DNA from 4 places in the Pseudoalteromonas sp. Ld19 genome. Region 3 is predicted to be linked to each of the others. Evidence: predicted binding sites of a transcription regulator. Region 3 holds the regulator's gene; each other region holds the start of a gene.
The links. The regulator sigma-54, encoded in region 3, starts transcription at its own class of promoters, with help from an activator protein. The targets are predictions, from matches to a motif close to GTTGGCACGNNNNTNGNNT.

Region 1 (4,612 bases), on a different contig from region 3:
TAAATTCAAGATCTTTTTGCTCAGCAATAAGTCCCGCAAAATTAACAACATCGTTTATAAAGTCAGAGACATTAATAGGATTAGTTGCTATATCAAGCTGCTCTCTGTCTATTTTGTCTAGATCTATAATATCGTTAAAAATATTACCTAGCGTTTCAGCGCTCGAAAAAATAGTATTACTCCAGCTACGCTGTTGTTTATCTAGATCTGTATCAAGCAGCATACGCGTTAACCCTACAATACCATTTAGCGGTGTCCGCAATTCGTGGCTGAGGGTGGCAATAAATTTCCCTTTATCTTTATAGGCGGTTTCGAGTGCTTGAGCGGCCTCTTTACGGCTCGTAATATCACGGCCAAAGCCAAGTAAGCCGATATAATCACCTTCGTCATTAATGAAAGGAAGTTTACGCAACTCAAACCAACGTTTTTCACCTTCAACATCGTAGCCAACATCAATTGTTATCGCTTGATGGGTTTGCTCTACCTGCTTATCTGTTTCTAGTACTTCAGACAAAAACTCACTTGGAAACGTTTGCTCTGCCGTTTTACCAATAAGCTCAGCACTCGTTTTACCCATCACCTCTTCAAACATTTTATTACAACCCGCAAATACGCCATTATTATCACGGTAATAAAATAAATCAGGGGACGAATCAACAATTGAGCGTAATAACATACCTTGCTGCGCAAGCTCTTGCTGCGTTTTTTTACGCTCTGCTATCTCTTTACGAAGCTCTTCAATTGCACGGTGTTTAGCATGAAACGCCATTTTACGTTCGTCGATCTCAACATTTAATCGACTAATGTTATCTTTGAGTGTTTGGTTTAATAGTTTTTCCTGCTTAGTAGCACTATCAAGATAAGCATACGAAGCATCTAATTGACGAATTGAATTTAATAATACACTGATGACTAACGGAGAAACCACTGCGGTAAAAAAGATGACGGCTAAAATATCAACAAGGTGAATTTCCCCTACAGCCACATAATAAAACATGCTTGATAAAATAAGCGACGCTGTCAGAAATAGCGTATAGCAAGCAACGGCCGCTTTAAACTCACCAAATCGAGTTATCAGGCTAGAAAGAATTCGAACCCAAGGGCTCAAAGAGTAATCGGTCATAGTTAAGTTTATCTCTTAGCTGTGTGCTTAAATATAAATAGAGCAGAACAAAATACTAAACATATTATTTTCGCCGATTTTAGCATTTTTCTATTCGCTATTTTCATGTTGTGCGACAAAAATAGAAAAAATTCACCTTTGAAGATAGCGACAGTTAAAAGTCTTCGTTTCAGCCAGTGGTTATTTCATGTAAAATACGTCGCTTTATCATTGCTAATAACGAGTAACATACCATGCAAACTAACATGCCCGACATAGCCGACACGGCTCCCGCCTTACAAACCGGTAAGTTAGACTGGGTTGGCATGGCTGAAATTGAGCTGCCATTTATTTTTGAATCGCGCGACCTTGCTCCTGTTACCGTTAATGCGAAAGCCCGCGCATTTGTAAACTTGCATAAGGAAGATGCTAAAGGCATTCATATGTCGCGCTTATATTTAGCACTCGATGTACTTTCAACCGAGCAACAAGTTAATCCGCAGACGTTAGCTAACACACTCAATACCTTTATTAGTAGCCATGAAAATCTCAGTGACAAAGCGCAAATAGAATTTAAATTTGAATTACCACTGCGCCGAAAATCACTATTGAGTGGTAAAGTCGGCTGGAAGAGCTATCCATTAACATTAACCAGTACTATTGAGCACAATATAATTAGCTATGAGTTAACCGTCGATGTTACCTACTCATCAACTTGCCCATGCTCGGCAGCTCTCGCGCGTCAGCTTATACAAAATGCATTTAACGAAAAATTCAATCAAGATACATTAAGTCAAAAAGATGTTCACGAATGGCTTGGCACTACGCAAGGTATTGTTGCAACACCTCATTCTCAGCGTTCAATTGCTAATGTAAAGGTTAAACTCAACCGTGATATTAACGAGTTTGATGTTATAAACTTAATTAATACTCTTGAAAATGAGCTAAAAACACCTGTTCAGGCTGCTGTAAAGCGAGAAGACGAACAGGAATTTGCTCGTCTAAATGGCCAAAATCTGATGTTTTGTGAAGACGCAGCTCGCAAAATAAAAGCGAGTCTTGAAGCAAGCAACTATGCCGATTATTGGTTGCAAATCAATCATTACGAATCATTACATGCTCACGATGCCGTCGCGATAGCAGTGAAAGGAATTGAAAACGGATACAAAGCGTAAATTCAATTACATATAAATAAGATACGGCGGTAAATTCTTAACTGGCACTATTTAGGCACATAAATTGCTTTATAAAATTAGTGTCAATTTGTTGTTGTGGAGTTACCGTATGGAGTTCGCTTTATTATCAATTTTAGTATTAGTGGTAGGCGCATCAATCTTTGTGTCAAAGTTTAATGATGATGGCGGAAACCCTTATCCTTTTACGCGTAAGCAAAGTGTATTTACGCAAGTAGAAAGTGCGTTTTTAAATTTACTTGAACGTGCTGTTGGCGACCAATACAAAATAGTTAGCCGCGTTAAGCTAATCGATGTAATTGACTGCAAAGAAGGTTTATCTGTTAAATCTAAACGAGCAGCAATTGCTAAGGCAAAAAACAAACAGCTTGATTTTGTATTAATAGATAAAGAAAAAATGACCATAGTGGCTGCCGTTGATCTCGTAAACAACGCGAATAAAGACGGTCATAAAGCACAGCGAGATTGGTTTGTTAATGGGGCATTAGAAGCAGCCGGCATCCCACATATTCGTATGAAAGTAAAATCAGGGTATCGCCCTTCAGAAGTGCGCGATGCCATTATGTTTAAGCTTGGTAAGCTTGGCTCTTCACAAACGCAGCGTCCTGTTCGTAACCGCGTCAGCAAACCAGCGGTGCTATCACCATCGCAAGCTAAAGCTCATTCTACTGCATTAGCTGAAATTTAAATCGGGCATTAATACATAAAAAAGCGAGCTGTTTAAAACTGCTCGCTTTTTTGTTTTTTATAACTAACTTCACGTATAATAAATTTATTCAAACTCAGGAATTTAAAACTATGAACGTTGGTATTATTGGCGCAATGGAGCCAGAAGTTAAAATTTTGCGTGAAGCCATGCAAAATCCACAAATTTTGACTAAAGCAGGTTTCACTTTTTATACTGGCGAATTGGCTGGTAATACAGTCACACTCGTTCAATCTGGTATTGGAAAAGTAGCCTCAACTATTGCAACTACCTTACTTATCGATAACTTTAAACCTGATTGTGTTATCAATACGGGTTCTGCAGGTGGTTTTGATCCATCACTTAGCGTTGGCGATGTAGTAATTTCATCAGAAGTGCGTCATCACGATGTAGATGTAACTGCTTTTGGTTATGAGATTGGCCAAGTACCTCAAATGCCAGCAGGTTTTACAGCTCACCCTAAATTGGTTGAAGCTGCGCAGCAAACAATTACACAAATTAGTGATGTTAAAACCTTAGTAGGTCTAATTTGTACTGGTGATACATTTATGTGTGACCCTGTACGTATTGATAAAGCACGTAATGACTTTCCTACAATGCTTGCTGTTGAAATGGAAGGCGCTTCAATAGCGCAGACGTGTTTTGCACTGAGCACCCCGTTTGTGGTTATCCGTTCGATGTCAGATATTGCCGGCAAAGAATCTCCGCAGTCGTTTGAAGAATACCTAGAAACCGCATCAATCAATTCATCTAAAATGGTTGTTGCACTTCTAGAAAAACTAACCGCTGTTAAGCTTTAAATGCTTAGCAATATTGTTCAAAACCATTTGGACTTTATTGCCTTTATTATAGCGCTCCTTGCTGAGCGCTTTATTCCTTTAGTTAGTTGGTATCATCCAAGTACAGCCTTAGTCGCTATTTTTCGCGCAATTGGAAAGCGTACTTATAAACCTAAAGAACCTGATAACTATCAATACTTGGCTGCAATGCTAGCTAGCACGCTTATTTTAAGTATTGTACTCATTATTGTTGTACTAATATTAGAGTTTGCTTTTTACCCTGAATTACTCGCCGGGCTTATTTTATACCTCTGCCTAGAAAGCAAAAGCGTAGACAAAAAAGCGATTCGCATTGCAAAGTTAACTAAACAAAACCAAAAATCTGCTGCTCGCGAACTTTTAAAGCCGCTACTGGCCCGTGATGTGAGCCAACTCTCTGCCCCTGGAATTATTAAAGCACTCATAGAGAGCTTAATATTACGCAGCGCTCGTTATTACTTTGTTGTTATATTTATATTTTTAGTACTTGGCCCAATAGCTGTGCTCGCCTATCGATTATTAACTTTGATTCAATATGCATGGCGTTCTGAAATAACTCCCAACAGTCCTTTTTTAGCACCACTTAAATTGATTCTCTTTGCTATAGAGTTTATTCCTATACGTTTACTTGCATTCACGGTGATTATCAGTAATGAAAGTAAACTCGCAGTACATTATATAAAGCATTACGGCAGGCACTTTTATCAAACAAATACCGGTTGGCTGCTAAGTGCTTTTTCTGCCTCGCTGGGAATACAATTAGGGGGACCTGCGATATATTTTGGCAAACGAT
Region 2 (4,612 bases), on a different contig from region 3:
TGTAACACGCGCAGTAGTTTAGCTTGTAAAGCTAAATCCATTTCGGTTATTTCATCAAGTAAAATCGTACCACCTTGAGCTTGTTCAAATTTTCCTGGACACGCCTGGATTGCACCTGTAAATGCGCCCTTTTCGTAACCAAACAAAGTGGCTTCAAGCATATTTTCAGGAATAGCTGCACAGTTAATAGCAACAAATGGTTCATTACAACGATTTGATTTATCGTGAATATAACGTGCTAAAACCTCTTTACCAGACCCGCTTGGTCCAAGCACCATGACACTGGCTTCAGAACGTGCAACTTTACTTGCAAGCTCTAATAGCTGAATACTGCTTGGATCGGCAACGATAGGACCGTCTGTCTCTTTTGGTTTTTCGGGTAAATAGCGACTCACCATGTTCAATAGCACCTCTGGTGCAAATGGTTTCGCCATGTAATCAATAGCCCCTAAGCGCATTGCTTCCACGGCATCATCAATTGTGGCATAAGCTGTCATCATTAAAACAGGTAAGTCTGGATGATTTAATTTTATACTGCGAAGTAAATCTAGGCCGCTCATTGCGCCCATTTGTACATCACTCACCACTAATGAAAACGACTCTTTTTTTAGTAATAACATAGCTTGCTCAGCGCTATTCGCTGCTACGCAGTCAATACCTGACATTTCAAGTGTATCAATTAAGGCTTCTCGTAGCCCTGCATCATCTTCTACAACTAAAATAGTGTTACTCATAATGATTCCTCTAATTTAGATGCTGTACGAATTGGCAAAAGCAAACTAAAGCAAGCCCCACCGTGTGTATTATTATCAACTTCAACACGTCCTTGGTGTGCATGAGCGACAGAACTAACCACAGCTAAACCTAAACCCGTGCCTTGGCTTTTAGTCGTAAAAAAGGGTTCAAATATTTTATCGGCTTTCCCTAAATCAATACCAGGGCCGTTATCGCTGACACTAATACGCACAAAGTCATGATCTTTTCTATCCGTCGATGCGCTCAAATGAACCTTGGCACCTGCCCCGATCACTTGAATACTGTTGTGTATTAAATTTTGTATAGCGCTGGCAATTGCTGTTTTATTACCCGTGATCTGTATGTCAGGCTCGGGTAAGCTAACGTCTAGCTCGCTTTCATTTAGCGTAACCATTACATCGGCTCCTACTTTTACTTCACTAAGTAGCTGCTGCATGGATACTTGCTCTACAACATGCTGTTCACCACTTTTAGCGAATAACAACATGTCGTTTACTTGGGTTTCTAAATCCTTTAATCGCGACATCAACTTAGTTTGGAAGGTATCACGAGAGGCTTCTGGTAAGCGCTTTGACCCTAAATTAGCAGCGTAAAGCATGGCCGCAGACAATGGCGTTCGCACTTGATGCGCCAATGATGCCACCATTTTACCTAGCGCACTCAATCGTTGCATATGAGCAACACGCTTTTGTAAACGGCGCGTTTCTGTTAAATCTGTCATTAAAATAAGTTGCCCCGGCTCTGGAGCTAATGCGGTGATGTCGAGCTTAATTAATCGACCATCCTTTAAAGAGACTTCGTGACCATCATCTTGGTGCGGTCTAAAAGAGCGTTGGATAACATTAAACCACTTTTCACCTTCAAGCGGCTCACCTAACATATCCATAGCAATTTGATTCGCTTTAGCAATTAACCCTTTGCCATCGAGTACCACGACACCCGCAGGCATGGTATCAACCAAATGTGAAAGCCAACTCGCCTGCTTACGCAGATCACTTAATTCCCCAACATACTCCTCTTGAAGTAAACATGGGTTATACTGATTTGCAGAAATAAACAGTGGTTTTAGCACAGTAGCAAGGGCCATAATCAAATCTCTAATTGATGTCTATATAGAGCTAAATGCACAATTTGTACCAAAGTTTTATTTTATAATTTTCATCGTGTTACACAAAATAATGCGCGACATAAAAATGACGCCTACAAATAAAGAGTGACTAATGACTGAACAAAAGAAGTGCCGATGTCCATGGTTAGATACCACTAAACCTGACTATGTGGCCTATCATGATCAAGAGTGGGGCGTGCCGCTTTATAACGATCAAACACTATTTGAATTTATCACACTTGAATCAGCACAGGCGGGGTTGAGTTGGTATACCATTTTAAAAAAACGTGATGGATATAAAAAAGCATTTGCTAATTTTGATGTAGAAAAAGTAGCTTCATTCACACACGATGACATAGAACGCTTAATGCTTAACAAAGACATTGTACGAAATCGTTTAAAAATCGCAGCGACTGTTAATAATGCAAAGCGCTTTATTGAGATACAAAAAGAGTTTGCTAGTTTTAGCAATTACCAATGGCAATTTGTAAGTAATAAGCAGCTGGTGAGTCAGTTAAATAATATTGATGATTACCCTGCAATTACAGAGGAATCTACAGCATTTGCTAAAGATTTAAAAAAACGTGGATTTAAATTTTTAGGACCAACAACGGTATACGCTTATATGCAAGCTTGCGGCATGGTTAACGATCACAGTAATGATTGCTTTAGAAAAAATGAAATAATTTCAGAGTATTAGAACCTATTTAGTTGTCCTAAAGTATTTTTATACTATATTAAAATTTAACTCACTAACTTACAGTAACCTCAATAAAAACGCTTCAATGAATTTAATACCAAAGGAAGTGACCCTTTTAAAAGTCAAATTTAGCAATAAAGTTTTGGCTCGCAATATGCATTGCGTCAATCATATTAGATAATTAATAGAACAAGGCTAGAATAATGGTACAGATAACTACGGAAGAAGTATTAGAAATAGATGATATACGTTACTGCTTGCTTAAAAGCTCTAATGTTAATACGGCGCATCACTATGAAATAAACCAAGGCTATACCAATTTAAATTATAGAGCTACCAACGCTTTTCGCCGCGATATAATCGACACGCCATTGATAAATGCCCATAAACATGTTGTAAAAAATAATGTACCTGAGCTGCTGTGCGATACTTTAATTTCTGAATATGATAAAGATAAAGAAGCACTAAAAGATCCCGCTGTATTAAAGTCATTTTTGCCTTACATATTAACGCAAGAAGTAGATGACCATCTAAGATCTTATTTTAAAAGTGAATATTGTGTATTGTGGTGGGCAATGCATAAACTTGAAGATGACATAGAAAAAGATACTTACTTTTCAAAGTGGCATTGTGATGGCGGTCCTAAAAATCACTTAAAGCTTATAACCTACTTAAATGGTTATGATGAACACGGCAGTAGCACCGCAGTATTAGACAAAGAATCCACAGATAAACTCAAAGACATTGGCTATATATTTAATAATATAAACAAGAGAAATATAGACATTGCTCCTTTGTGCAAACATTACGACATCAATTTTTCGCCAAGTTTGATTAAACCAAATAAAGGGGACTCAATTATTTTCAATCCCCATCAACTTGCCCATAAAGCAATGCCTGCGAATAAAGGGAAAGCTCGCTATTCTTTAACATTATGTTTTTTGCCTAGTGAGCTGCACTGGAAGAAAGTAGCCGACGAACACTTTACCCCTGGGACCACTTCTATCGCATTTGATGGGTTCCCTGAATTAACTAAAACATTTATCAAACGCAATGACGATGACTGTATTGATATTGCATTAGATAATAAAGTTACTAACTTGCGACATTTGGCTTACCTTTTAAAAGCGATTATTAAAAATAGTGCCGTCGAAAATATGTTTCTTGAACATATTCAAACGAATGACCCAGAGCTTAAATACCACAATACGCTATTTGAACTTATTAAGTTTATTAAGCAATCTATCATTGAGCAATTTAAAGCCGATTCGATTACAGAAGAAATATGGTCTGAGGCACTCACTAATATCTGTGAGTATGAACGAAATTACATTGATAGTTGCGCCCGCTACAACGCAAATAAAAAACCCGATCCTAGCGCCGTCTTTTGGCCGAATCCAGATCACCCAACCCGCCCTTTATCAAAATATAATGCGCTGCCTTATGTTAATAAAGTACCGATTATGGATATGGATACACCTATTGGTTCGGCAGGAAGTTGTTTTGCCTTTGAGATAGCCAAGTTTTTTCAACAAGATGGTTATAACTACGTCATTACAGAGCGAAATGATAATCCACAGAGCGGCTTAGTGGTCGATGGTTATCAACCTGGGGACAAGTATGCCAAGTTTTGTGCAAACTATGGAATACTGTTTAACACGCCGAGCTTTAAACAGTTAGCAGAAAAAGCATTTGGTGTTAAAAAGTTTGATAAATTATTATTTCAATCAGAAACTGGCCATTACGTAGATCCATACCGTGAAAATGTATTTTTTAACACCAAAGAAGCTTACCTAGCTGATTACGATAAGCATATTCAAGCCGTTAAAGATTCATTTTTAAGCTGTAAAGTGTTTGTCGTTACATTGGGGTTAAATGAATGCTGGGAGCTTCCAGATGGTACTGTTATGTCTAGAAACCCTAGAAATAACACCTATCAGTTTGTAAAACACCGAACGCTAACGGTCAAAGAAAACGTAAATAATATTCAATCTTTTTTTGATATCATCAAAAAATACAATCCTGATTTTAAACTGATAATTAGTCTT
Region 3 (4,612 bases):
GAATATAGCGCGCATAATATTAAGCGTTTTATTCATCAGCTGTATGGTTTGGCTTTGGTACCCTTATTTTACGCAAACAAACATTACTACACAGAGCACATCTGAGGTTATAGCTGAGCCTGATTATACTGCAATAGAACTAAAACAAACTGCGTATGATGAGCAGGGCAAAATAAGTCACAAAGTGACAGCTGCCAAAATGGAGTTATATCAACAATTAGGTTTTACCTTTTTTGAAAAACCTATTTTTACTTTATATAACGAAAAACAGGCTTGGCGCATAAATGCTGATGAAGCAACCCTGTACGAAGGCAAACAATTAGTTTTAGAAGGTAATGTTGTCGCTAAAAATCTAACCGATAAAGCAATGATAGAAAAAATCGATGCCGATAATATTCAAGTTGATATAAAGCTACTAACAATGCGCTCAGAGCAACCTGTAGTTGTAACTGGACCTAATTTAAAGATCACTGGTAAAGGCCTAGAAGCCGATCTAAAAACCGAAGTGATAAAACTTATTAACCATACGCGAACCATATATTATGACCAATAAATTTTCAAAAATACTTATTATCCCAACGTTTTTATTAGCATTTAACAGTAATGCAGCAGAGCAGTCGACTCAACCGGCTGCCAACCAAATCTCAATAAGTGCCGATAAACAAGAAGGCCAATTAAAAGCCAATGTGGGTATTTTCGAGAAAAACGTTGAAATTATTCATGGAAATCGCCGTATTACCGCCGACCGTTTAGAAGTACACAAACGCGAAGAGCTCGGTGATAATAAGCAGCTATTAATTGCCACAGGCAGTCCGGCACATTTTGAAGAAAAACAACCCGACGGCACGACTATGAGCGCCAGTGCTGATGAAGTGCGTTACGATGTATCTAAGCGTTTTTTAACGCTTGTTGGTAATGCACAAGTATCGCAAGCGGGGCAAAAAATAAATGCAAAAAGTATTACTTACGATATAGAACAGCAATTAATTAGCGCTGAAAAAGATGAAAATTCAACGGATCGCGTTCACACAATTTTAGTGCCTATTGAAGCTAAAAAAAGTAAAACAAGCGACAAAGGCCAACCATGAGCACATTAAAAGCAGAACTATTAGCCAAAAGCTATAAAGGCCGTGAAGTTGTAAAAAACGTCGGCCTTGAAGTTAAAGCTGGCAGTATTGTTGGCTTACTTGGCCCAAATGGCGCAGGTAAAACCACCACGTTTTATATGATTGTGGGCTTAGTACCTAGCGATAAAGGAAAAATATCTATCGACGATAACGATATTACTCTTTTACCTATGCACAGTCGTGCTAGATTAGGCATAGGCTACTTACCACAAGAGTCTTCAATTTTTAGAAAGCTAACTGTTTATCAAAACTTAATGGCAATTTTAGAAACACGTAAAGAGCTTAAGAAGCAGCAAAGAGAAGATACGCTAAATAATTTATTAGACGAATTTAATATTCAACATATCCGTGACAGCCAAGGTATGGCGTTATCGGGTGGTGAACGTCGCCGCGTAGAGATAGCCCGCGCATTAGCGGCTGATCCCAAGTTTATATTATTAGATGAACCGTTTGCGGGCGTTGACCCAATCTCTGTACTTGATATAAAAAAAATCATAGAACATCTTAAAAATCGTGGGATTGGTGTGTTAATTACCGATCATAACGTAAGAGAAACCCTTGATGTTTGCGAAAAAGCCTACATTGTTTCTCATGGGGAGCTGATTGCATCAGGTACTCCAGAACACGTATTAAATGACAAAACAGTACGCGATGTTTACTTAGGCGAGCAATTTAGGCTGTAACATTTACGCCATGTCTTTAAGCATCTGCTAGTATTAATTATAACAACATAAAAGGATTGTTAGAGATACATGAGGCAATCACTACAGCTGCGCATGGGCCAGCAACTTACAATGACTCCACAATTGCAACAAGCTATTCGTTTGTTGCAACTCAGTACATTGGATCTCCAGCAAGAAATACAAGAAGCGCTCGACAGCAACCCACTTTTAGAGGTTGAGGAGCAAGACTATTCTGAAGACGCTGCAGGTAAAAATGAACAAAAATCAGACACCGATGATATAACTGTTAGCGCATCTGCCGACGATGCTCCAAGCGAATACGAACAAGACAGCGGCGAAGCACTTGCTAAAGATACGGTAAGTGACGACATGGCGATGGATGTTAGCTGGGACGAGTACATGAGTGCAGCTCCAGCCTCTTCATCAGGTCCAATGCCTGAAGACGAGTCTATATACCAAGGTGCATCAACGGAAACGCTCCACGAGTATTTAATGTGGCAACTTCAACTAACGCCATTTAGCCCTACTGATGAAGCGATTGCGATTGCTATTGTGGAAGCCGTAGATGATTCAGGCATTTTAACACTAAGTTGTGAAGAGATTCTCGAAAGCTTCAACCAAGAAAACGAAGATGATAATGAAGTTGAACTTGATGAAATAGAAGCTGTTTTAAAACGCATTCAATTATTTGATCCGGTCGGTATAGCAGCGCGTAGTTTACAAGAGTGTTTGTGCATTCAGCTTAATCAGTTTGATAAAGAAACACCCTATATTAATGAAACAAAAATGATTTTAACCGAGCACATAGACTTATTAGCAGCTCGCGACTATCGTACATTAATGAAAAAAACGAAGCTCAAAGAAGAAGAGCTTAAAGAAGTAATGACACTCATCCATACGCTAAACCCAAAGCCTGCAGATACTATTGTTAGGGAAGAGTCTGAGTATGTAATTCCTGATGTGTCAGTGAAAAAAATTAAAGGCCGCTGGGTTGTTGAACTAAATCCAGATAGCATGCCAAAAATTCGCGTAAACAGCCAATATGCTGCGATGTCTCGCACTGTTAAATCAAGCGGTGATAGCCAGTTTATACGCTCGCATTTACAAGAAGCTAAATGGTTTATTAAAAGCTTAGAAAGTAGAAACGATACATTATTAAAAGTAACTAACTGTATTGTTAAGCAGCAGCAAGGCTTTTTTGAACATGGTCCTGAGGCCATGAAACCTATGGTTTTAAATGATGTTGCTGAAATGGTGGAAATGCACGAATCAACTATTTCGCGTGTAACCACTCAAAAGTATATGCATACACCTCGGGGGATATTTGAGCTTAAATACTTTTTCTCAAGTCATGTAAGTACCGAAAATGGCGGTGAATGCTCATCTACAGCAATACGTGCACTTATCAGAAAATTAATCGCTGCAGAAAACTCAGCAAAACCATTGAGTGATAGCAAAATAGCGGATATATTGGCTGAGCAAGGAATTAAAGTAGCGAGACGTACAATCGCAAAATATCGCGAATCTCTGGCTATTCCACCGTCAAATCAGCGAAAAAGTCTGATTTAAGACGCAAACAAAGAGGGTAATGCTTATGCAACTAAACTTAACTGGTCGTCACGTAGAATTAACTGATTCACTAAGAGACTATATAAATACCAAATTTGCGAAGCTAGAAAGACACTCTGATCATATTAATAATGTTCATGTCATTCTTGATGTAGAAAAACTAAGCCAAAAAGCAGAAGCAACAATACATGTAAGTGGTGCTGAGTTATTTGCCTCAACTGAGCATCAAGACATGTACGCTGCCATCGATTCGTTGATTGATAAGCTCGATCGCCAAGTAATTAAACACAAAGAGAAGCTTGCTCGACACTAATATGATGAAATTAAGCTCACTTATATGCCAGGACTGCAGCAAAGCTGCGGTCCTTTTTAATAGCAAAAAAAGAATTTTAGAGTTTATCAGCGAACTTGCTCACGATAAGCTTCCGTACCTTTCTCAACAAGATATTCTTAGCGCTTTACTAAGTAGAGAAAAGCTAGGCAGTACTGGTATAGGTAGAGGCATAGCGATCCCTCACGGGCGCATGAGCGGTGCACAAGAGCCCTTAGCCTTAGTACTCGTTAGTGAAACACCTATTAGCTTTGATGCAATTGATAATCGTCCCGTTGATATTTTTGTTGCACTCATCGTACCAGATGGTGATAACCAGCAGCACTTAAAGACTCTGGCAACCATTGCTGATAAACTTAACGACAAAGAATTTTGTAAGCAATTGCGCAGTGCAAAAACGGATACCGAACTGTATCAAGTTATTGTTAAGCAATCGTAATTAATATAAAGGGTGATAAATGGAGCTAATTATCATAAGTGGCCGATCAGGTTCTGGTAAGTCGGTTGCTTTACGCGTTGTTGAAGATTTAGGTTATTATTGCGTAGATAACATTCCGTTAAATCTTTTACCTTCTTTAGTACGCAGCGTTTCTGATAACTACGATAAAATCGCAGTGAGCATTGATGTACGAAACCTTCCTAAGGAACAAGAACAGTTTAATGATATTCTTGAATACTTACCCGGTTTTGCAAAGCCTACTTTATTTTATTTAGACAGCGAAGATCAAACACTGATAAAACGTTTCTCTGAAACTCGCCGCTTACATCCCCTATCGGTTGACTCGCTGCCGCTTGATTTAGCAATCAAAAAAGAAAAAGAATTACTTGATGTACTGACCAATCGAGCAGATTATATGATTGACACAAGTGACTTAAGTGTTCATCAACTTGCTGAATCTATT
Region 4 (4,612 bases), on a different contig from region 3:
CAATTAGCTCAGCAGAACCTTTAACAGATATTTTTTGCTGCCAATGTCCCTGCCCCAGCTTATCAATAACCGTAGTTAACCCTTTTAGCCGCCCACTTATGCGCCACAAAAAACCTCCGCCAACAATTAAAGTCAGTGGAATAAGTGCCACCAGCCAATTGATAAATGACGTTTGCAAGCTTGTTAGTTCGTTTTGGTTATTGGTAATTTGCGCTTCGTTTTTATCTCGCAGCCATAAGGTCAGCTCGGCGACAAGATCACTTACTGGCAAAAACAATTCTGCTTGCTGTTGTTTTTCATCAATAAGTTCAACATGTGCGGCTTTTAAAACGGTAAATAAGTGCTGCCACTGCTGAGTGTAATCACGATCGGAATTAATCAGCTTCAGTTCATCAATACTTTGCAGGGATGATTGCCATTTATCGACAATGAGTTTATCGAGCGATTCACTTTTTAACACCCAATTTTGCCTAGTGGCACGCTCAAGGCTATTGAGCTCTTGTTTTAAAATATTGAACGATTTGGTTACTTGGTAGTTATTACTGACAATACTTTGAGTAGCAGCCAACTGTTTGTTAAGCGCATTTAAAAAAACAATTACCACAATAGAAAGCGGGAGTAACGAAAGCAGCATACTTATTGCAAACTGCCCTATTAAATTAGGTCGCCAGTTAAGCATTGCTTGGTATTTTTTAGATATGGTTGCAGACATTGCATCTAGCCCTTTTAGAGTGAAGCTGCTGATTTTACCAATTTTATTTAAGATATCATAACGATAGCTTTGCTATTGAGCTGCTTTCTTATCGCTATAATAGCGTACTAATTTAAAGCAATGGGTATTATTAAGCGTCTACCTTATACACTCGCTGAATTTAATGCGACTAATCGTAAAATAAAGCCGCTTATCGCCAAATAGCAGCAATGTAATCTACTGAGTTATACCAATCGGCTTAACCTGAAGTCTGGTTAAGAGATTTACTTAACGTATTAAATCATGGTGATATTTAAATTTATTTTCTCTAGCTAGAGATTTTCAGTGGAAACAAGACTAATTTACGCGTCAATAGCGGGCCTATTGCAAGTAAATTCAACGCAGTTAGCGCTGAAAATAGCCGCTAGAGATAGATTTATTATCCAGAGTTCAGGTTATTTATATATGTGTCTATTTAACGTTAATAAAACCACGCTAGAACTCATAAAATTGTACAATAACAAGCACACAAAAATTACATTAGAGTCAGTAATTTTTTCTTATCTATTGTGCCTTTAAAACCTAACCAATTGAAAATTAGCTAAAATAATTACTGGCACCCTTTTTGTATTAAGGGTAATTACTATATGCAATAAGGAAATAATTATGAACAACCGTATTTTAGTAACTTCATCATTACTAGCATTAAGTCTATTGGCTGCTAACGCGTACGCTATGGATGTTCACGCGACTTTTAACGAACTTGATAAAGATAGTAACGGTACATTGAGCGAAGCTGAAGCAGGTGAAGATGCCGTATTGCATGAAAATTTTTCGCAAATAGACACAAATCAAGATGGTCAATTGTCACTAAACGAATTTAAACAATTTATCCAATAAGCTCATTTAATAAGGAATGTGATTATGAAACAATTTATAGCTGCTTTTTCATTAATTTTTTTAGCAATGAGTGCCACTGCTTTGGCATCACCAACGAATGTACGTTTTGCCCATTTAGATAAAAATATGGATGGTAAAATATCAATTAGTGAAGCAACGCAAGATAAAGTAGTGATGAAACAATTTGCTGATTTAGACAAAAATGATGATGACATGATCTCTAAAAGTGAGTTTGGAAGCTTTAAACCTTAACAGGTTAAGTTTTACTTAAGGTTTTATCAAGTAAAGTGAATTAAAGCATTTGCCATAATCCCTGAGGGAATGTGTAAAAGGATTTATTGTTGGGAGTTAAATTATGGCAAATGCTTTACCTACTTTTTTAAATTACTAATAATCTTTTGGAAGGAATACCATGAAGATACTCCCCTTTATTACGAGCATTTTAATACTGTTGAGCTTTAATGCCTCCGCACTTGATGTAAAACAACGTTTTGATCACCTCGACATTAATAAAAGCGGTTACTTAACTTATGACGAACTTGAGCCTCAACCACATCTACTGAGTATGTTTGTGATCTGGGATAAAGATCAAAATAGACAAATTTCATTAATCGAATTCAAAAATTACTTAACCAATAATCTTTACTGAATATTTATAATGACACAAACAAGTTACACAAAGAAATAAGCCTTAAAAGCACGCCTAGTCAATTCATTGGTATTCCAAAAGTGAGTTTGTTAATGTAGGTTAATTAACAATAAAAATTAAGCAGCTATGCCACTCATAAAAATAATCAAACCACTCATACTCGCCAGCCTTTGTGCAAGCTCACATTATGCTATCGCACAAACAAAAGTTATCTATAACGCTAATGGCTATACACCTTTGTATAAAAGTAAAATGCAAAAAGGTGAAATACAGCAGTTTTCGACCTTAGTTATTAAAGATGGCAAAGTGGTAAAAATAGGCGGCGACAAACTAAAAAGCAGCTTCCCCAATGCAGAACTCATTGATGCAAAAGGTAATACACTATTACCTGGCTTAGTTGACGCACATGGCCATGTTATTGGCTTGGGTAATAATTTATCGCAACTAGATCTACGTGGCGCAAAGTCTGTTAATGAAATTACCAACAAATTAAAAAAGTTTGCAGCCAATAAACAAGGCTGGGTCATTGGCCGGGGCTGGAACCAAGAGCTTTGGCACAACACTGGTTTTCCTACTGCTGCCGATTTAGATAATGTAGTAAATAACCAACCCGTTGTACTTTCTAGAGTGGATGGCCATGCAATATGGGTTAACTCAAAAGCACTTGAACTTGCCGGTATTACCGCGCAAACCATTGCGCCAAATGGCGGCGAAATAATTAAAGATGAATTTGGAAACCCCACTGGCATATTTATCGATAAAGCGGAATCATTAATAACTCAACATATGCCTGCGCCTTCAAAACAAAATATTAGCGATTCACTTGATGCAGCAGGCGAGCATTTACTCAGTTTAGGAATTACATCGACCCATGACGCTGGAATTGATAAAGCCACTTGGGAGGTTTACAAAGAACGCAGCGAACTAGGTAATTTACCTCTGCGTATTGTTGCTATGTTAAGTGGCGCGAGCCCTGATCTAAAAGCAATGTTAAAAGCTGGCAGATACAAAGATGCGAACGACTTTATGTCAATCCGCAGTGTGAAAGTATATGCCGATGGCGCACTTGGCTCTCGTGGTGCAGCACTTATTGAAGAATATGCAGACAGAGCCGGGCATCATGGCCTAATGCTCGAAACTCAAGAAAAGCTTGAAGAATTATTTACGCTAAGCTTTAAGCGAGGTTTTAGTGCAAATACCCATGCAATCGGCGATAAGGCAAACCAAATCGTACTTGATGCTTATCAAAATGTATTCAAAAAAACAGGGGGTATATTGCTACGAAACCGAATAGAGCATGCACAAATAGTGACACCCGATGATATACCTCGCTTTAAGGCTTTAAAAATAATTCCATCCATGCAACCCGTACATGCAACATCTGATATGCACATGGCGGAGCAACGCTTAACCGACAAACAATTAAGCGGCGCTTACGCTTGGCAAACATTTTTACAGCAAGGATCGGTTGTCGCAGCAGGATCTGATTACCCCGTCGAGTTGGCAAACCCTTTTGATGGGCTCTATTCTGCTATAACGCGCATGGATCATAGCCAGCTTCCTGACAGCGGTTGGCGTGCAAGCGAAATACTAAGCAGGGAAGATGCGCTACGTGCATTTACTTTAGGGGGCGCATATGCGGCACATCAAGAATTCAAGATTGGTAGCTTAGAGCAAAGTAAATGGGCTGATTTTATTTTGATAGATAAAGACTACTTTAAAGTACCCGTTAGTGAAATTTATAAAACAAACGTATTGCAAACATGGATTGCAGGTACTCTTCGTTATAAAAAAGATACAACCGAACAGACTATCGATAAATAAAAACTTAAAAAGGGCTAGGGCGTGTTGACCTTTGTGGATTGAAATTTGTTCAATCTAGGGACGATTTAATCGCGGCGCGAGGTTTGTAACCTAGTGGGCTAAGTAAAAATCGAGCAACAAAGAGTTAATCGTCCCTAGAAAGAACCCAAAGGGCAGCCTCGCAATTGGTATTAGCTTTTAGGCGCTTCAACTTTAGGCTGGCGATATATTTTTATGATGTGATAAATATTTACGAGCGACAACAAGCCATTAGTAAAAATCACTGGCGCTGCATCTATGGCAACACCATATGCCGTAAATACCATACAACCAAACATGTTGTACCAACGTAGCTTTACTACATCGGTCATTGTTAATGATGCAACCAATAAAGCTGATGCAATATAACCTAAATATTCCCAACTCAATTGTTCTCTCCTAGGCTTTAGGTTAGCATTACATTACTGCTAACTTATGGCACTTATAAGTATTGCAAAATTACAACGAAATAAAAAAGCCAACTTGCTCAAAAAACCTTAAAAAAACTGTCGGCAACTGCCAACAACTTC

Region 1: ACJJVZ_RS17060 (DUF2726 domain-containing protein) is a predicted target of sigma-54. The motif match lies at 2,329-2,347, and genes of this name have one in related genera.
Region 2: ACJJVZ_RS15260 (GSCFA domain-containing protein) is a predicted target of sigma-54. The motif match lies at 2,706-2,724, and genes of this name have one in related genera.
Region 4: ACJJVZ_RS16405 (EF-hand domain-containing protein) is a predicted target of sigma-54. The motif match lies at 1,304-1,322, and genes of this name have one in related genera.

Annotation. Positions count from the first base shown of each region.
Region 1 covers NZ_JBISHA010000022.1:45,230-49,841, forward strand. Annotated here, with positions in the region: gene arcB (aerobic respiration two-component sensor histidine kinase ArcB) at 1-1,123, opposite strand, end outside; gene folE2 (GTP cyclohydrolase FolE2) at 1,357-2,277, shown strand; gene ACJJVZ_RS17060 (DUF2726 domain-containing protein) at 2,387-2,983, shown strand; gene mtnN (5'-methylthioadenosine/S-adenosylhomocysteine nucleosidase) at 3,094-3,801, shown strand; gene ACJJVZ_RS17070 (cobalamin biosynthesis protein) at 3,802-4,612, shown strand, end outside.
Region 2 covers NZ_JBISHA010000021.1:709,973-714,584, forward strand. Annotated here, with positions in the region: gene ACJJVZ_RS15245 (sigma-54-dependent transcriptional regulator) at 1-734, opposite strand, end outside; gene ACJJVZ_RS15250 (sensor histidine kinase) at 731-1,843, opposite strand; gene ACJJVZ_RS15255 (DNA-3-methyladenine glycosylase I) at 1,977-2,564, shown strand; gene ACJJVZ_RS15260 (GSCFA domain-containing protein) at 2,768-4,612, shown strand, end outside.
Region 3 covers NZ_JBISHA010000017.1:257,281-261,892, reverse strand. Annotated here, with positions in the region: gene kdsC (3-deoxy-manno-octulosonate-8-phosphatase KdsC) at 1-2, shown strand, start outside; gene lptC (LPS export ABC transporter periplasmic protein LptC) at 1-553, shown strand, start outside; gene lptA (lipopolysaccharide transport periplasmic protein LptA) at 543-1,088, shown strand; gene lptB (LPS export ABC transporter ATP-binding protein) at 1,085-1,810, shown strand; gene ACJJVZ_RS06325 (RNA polymerase factor sigma-54) at 1,880-3,379, shown strand; gene hpf (ribosome hibernation promoting factor) at 3,405-3,692, shown strand; gene ptsN (PTS IIA-like nitrogen regulatory protein PtsN) at 3,697-4,149, shown strand; gene rapZ (RNase adapter RapZ) at 4,169-4,612, shown strand, end outside.
Region 4 covers NZ_JBISHA010000021.1:949,295-953,906, forward strand. Annotated here, with positions in the region: gene ACJJVZ_RS16400 (sensor histidine kinase) at 1-712, opposite strand, end outside; gene ACJJVZ_RS16405 (EF-hand domain-containing protein) at 1,358-1,591, shown strand; gene ACJJVZ_RS16410 (hypothetical protein) at 1,616-1,843, shown strand; gene ACJJVZ_RS16415 (calcium dependent protein) at 2,004-2,240, shown strand; gene ACJJVZ_RS16420 (amidohydrolase) at 2,367-4,064, shown strand; gene ACJJVZ_RS16425 (uroporphyrinogen decarboxylase) at 4,235-4,471, opposite strand.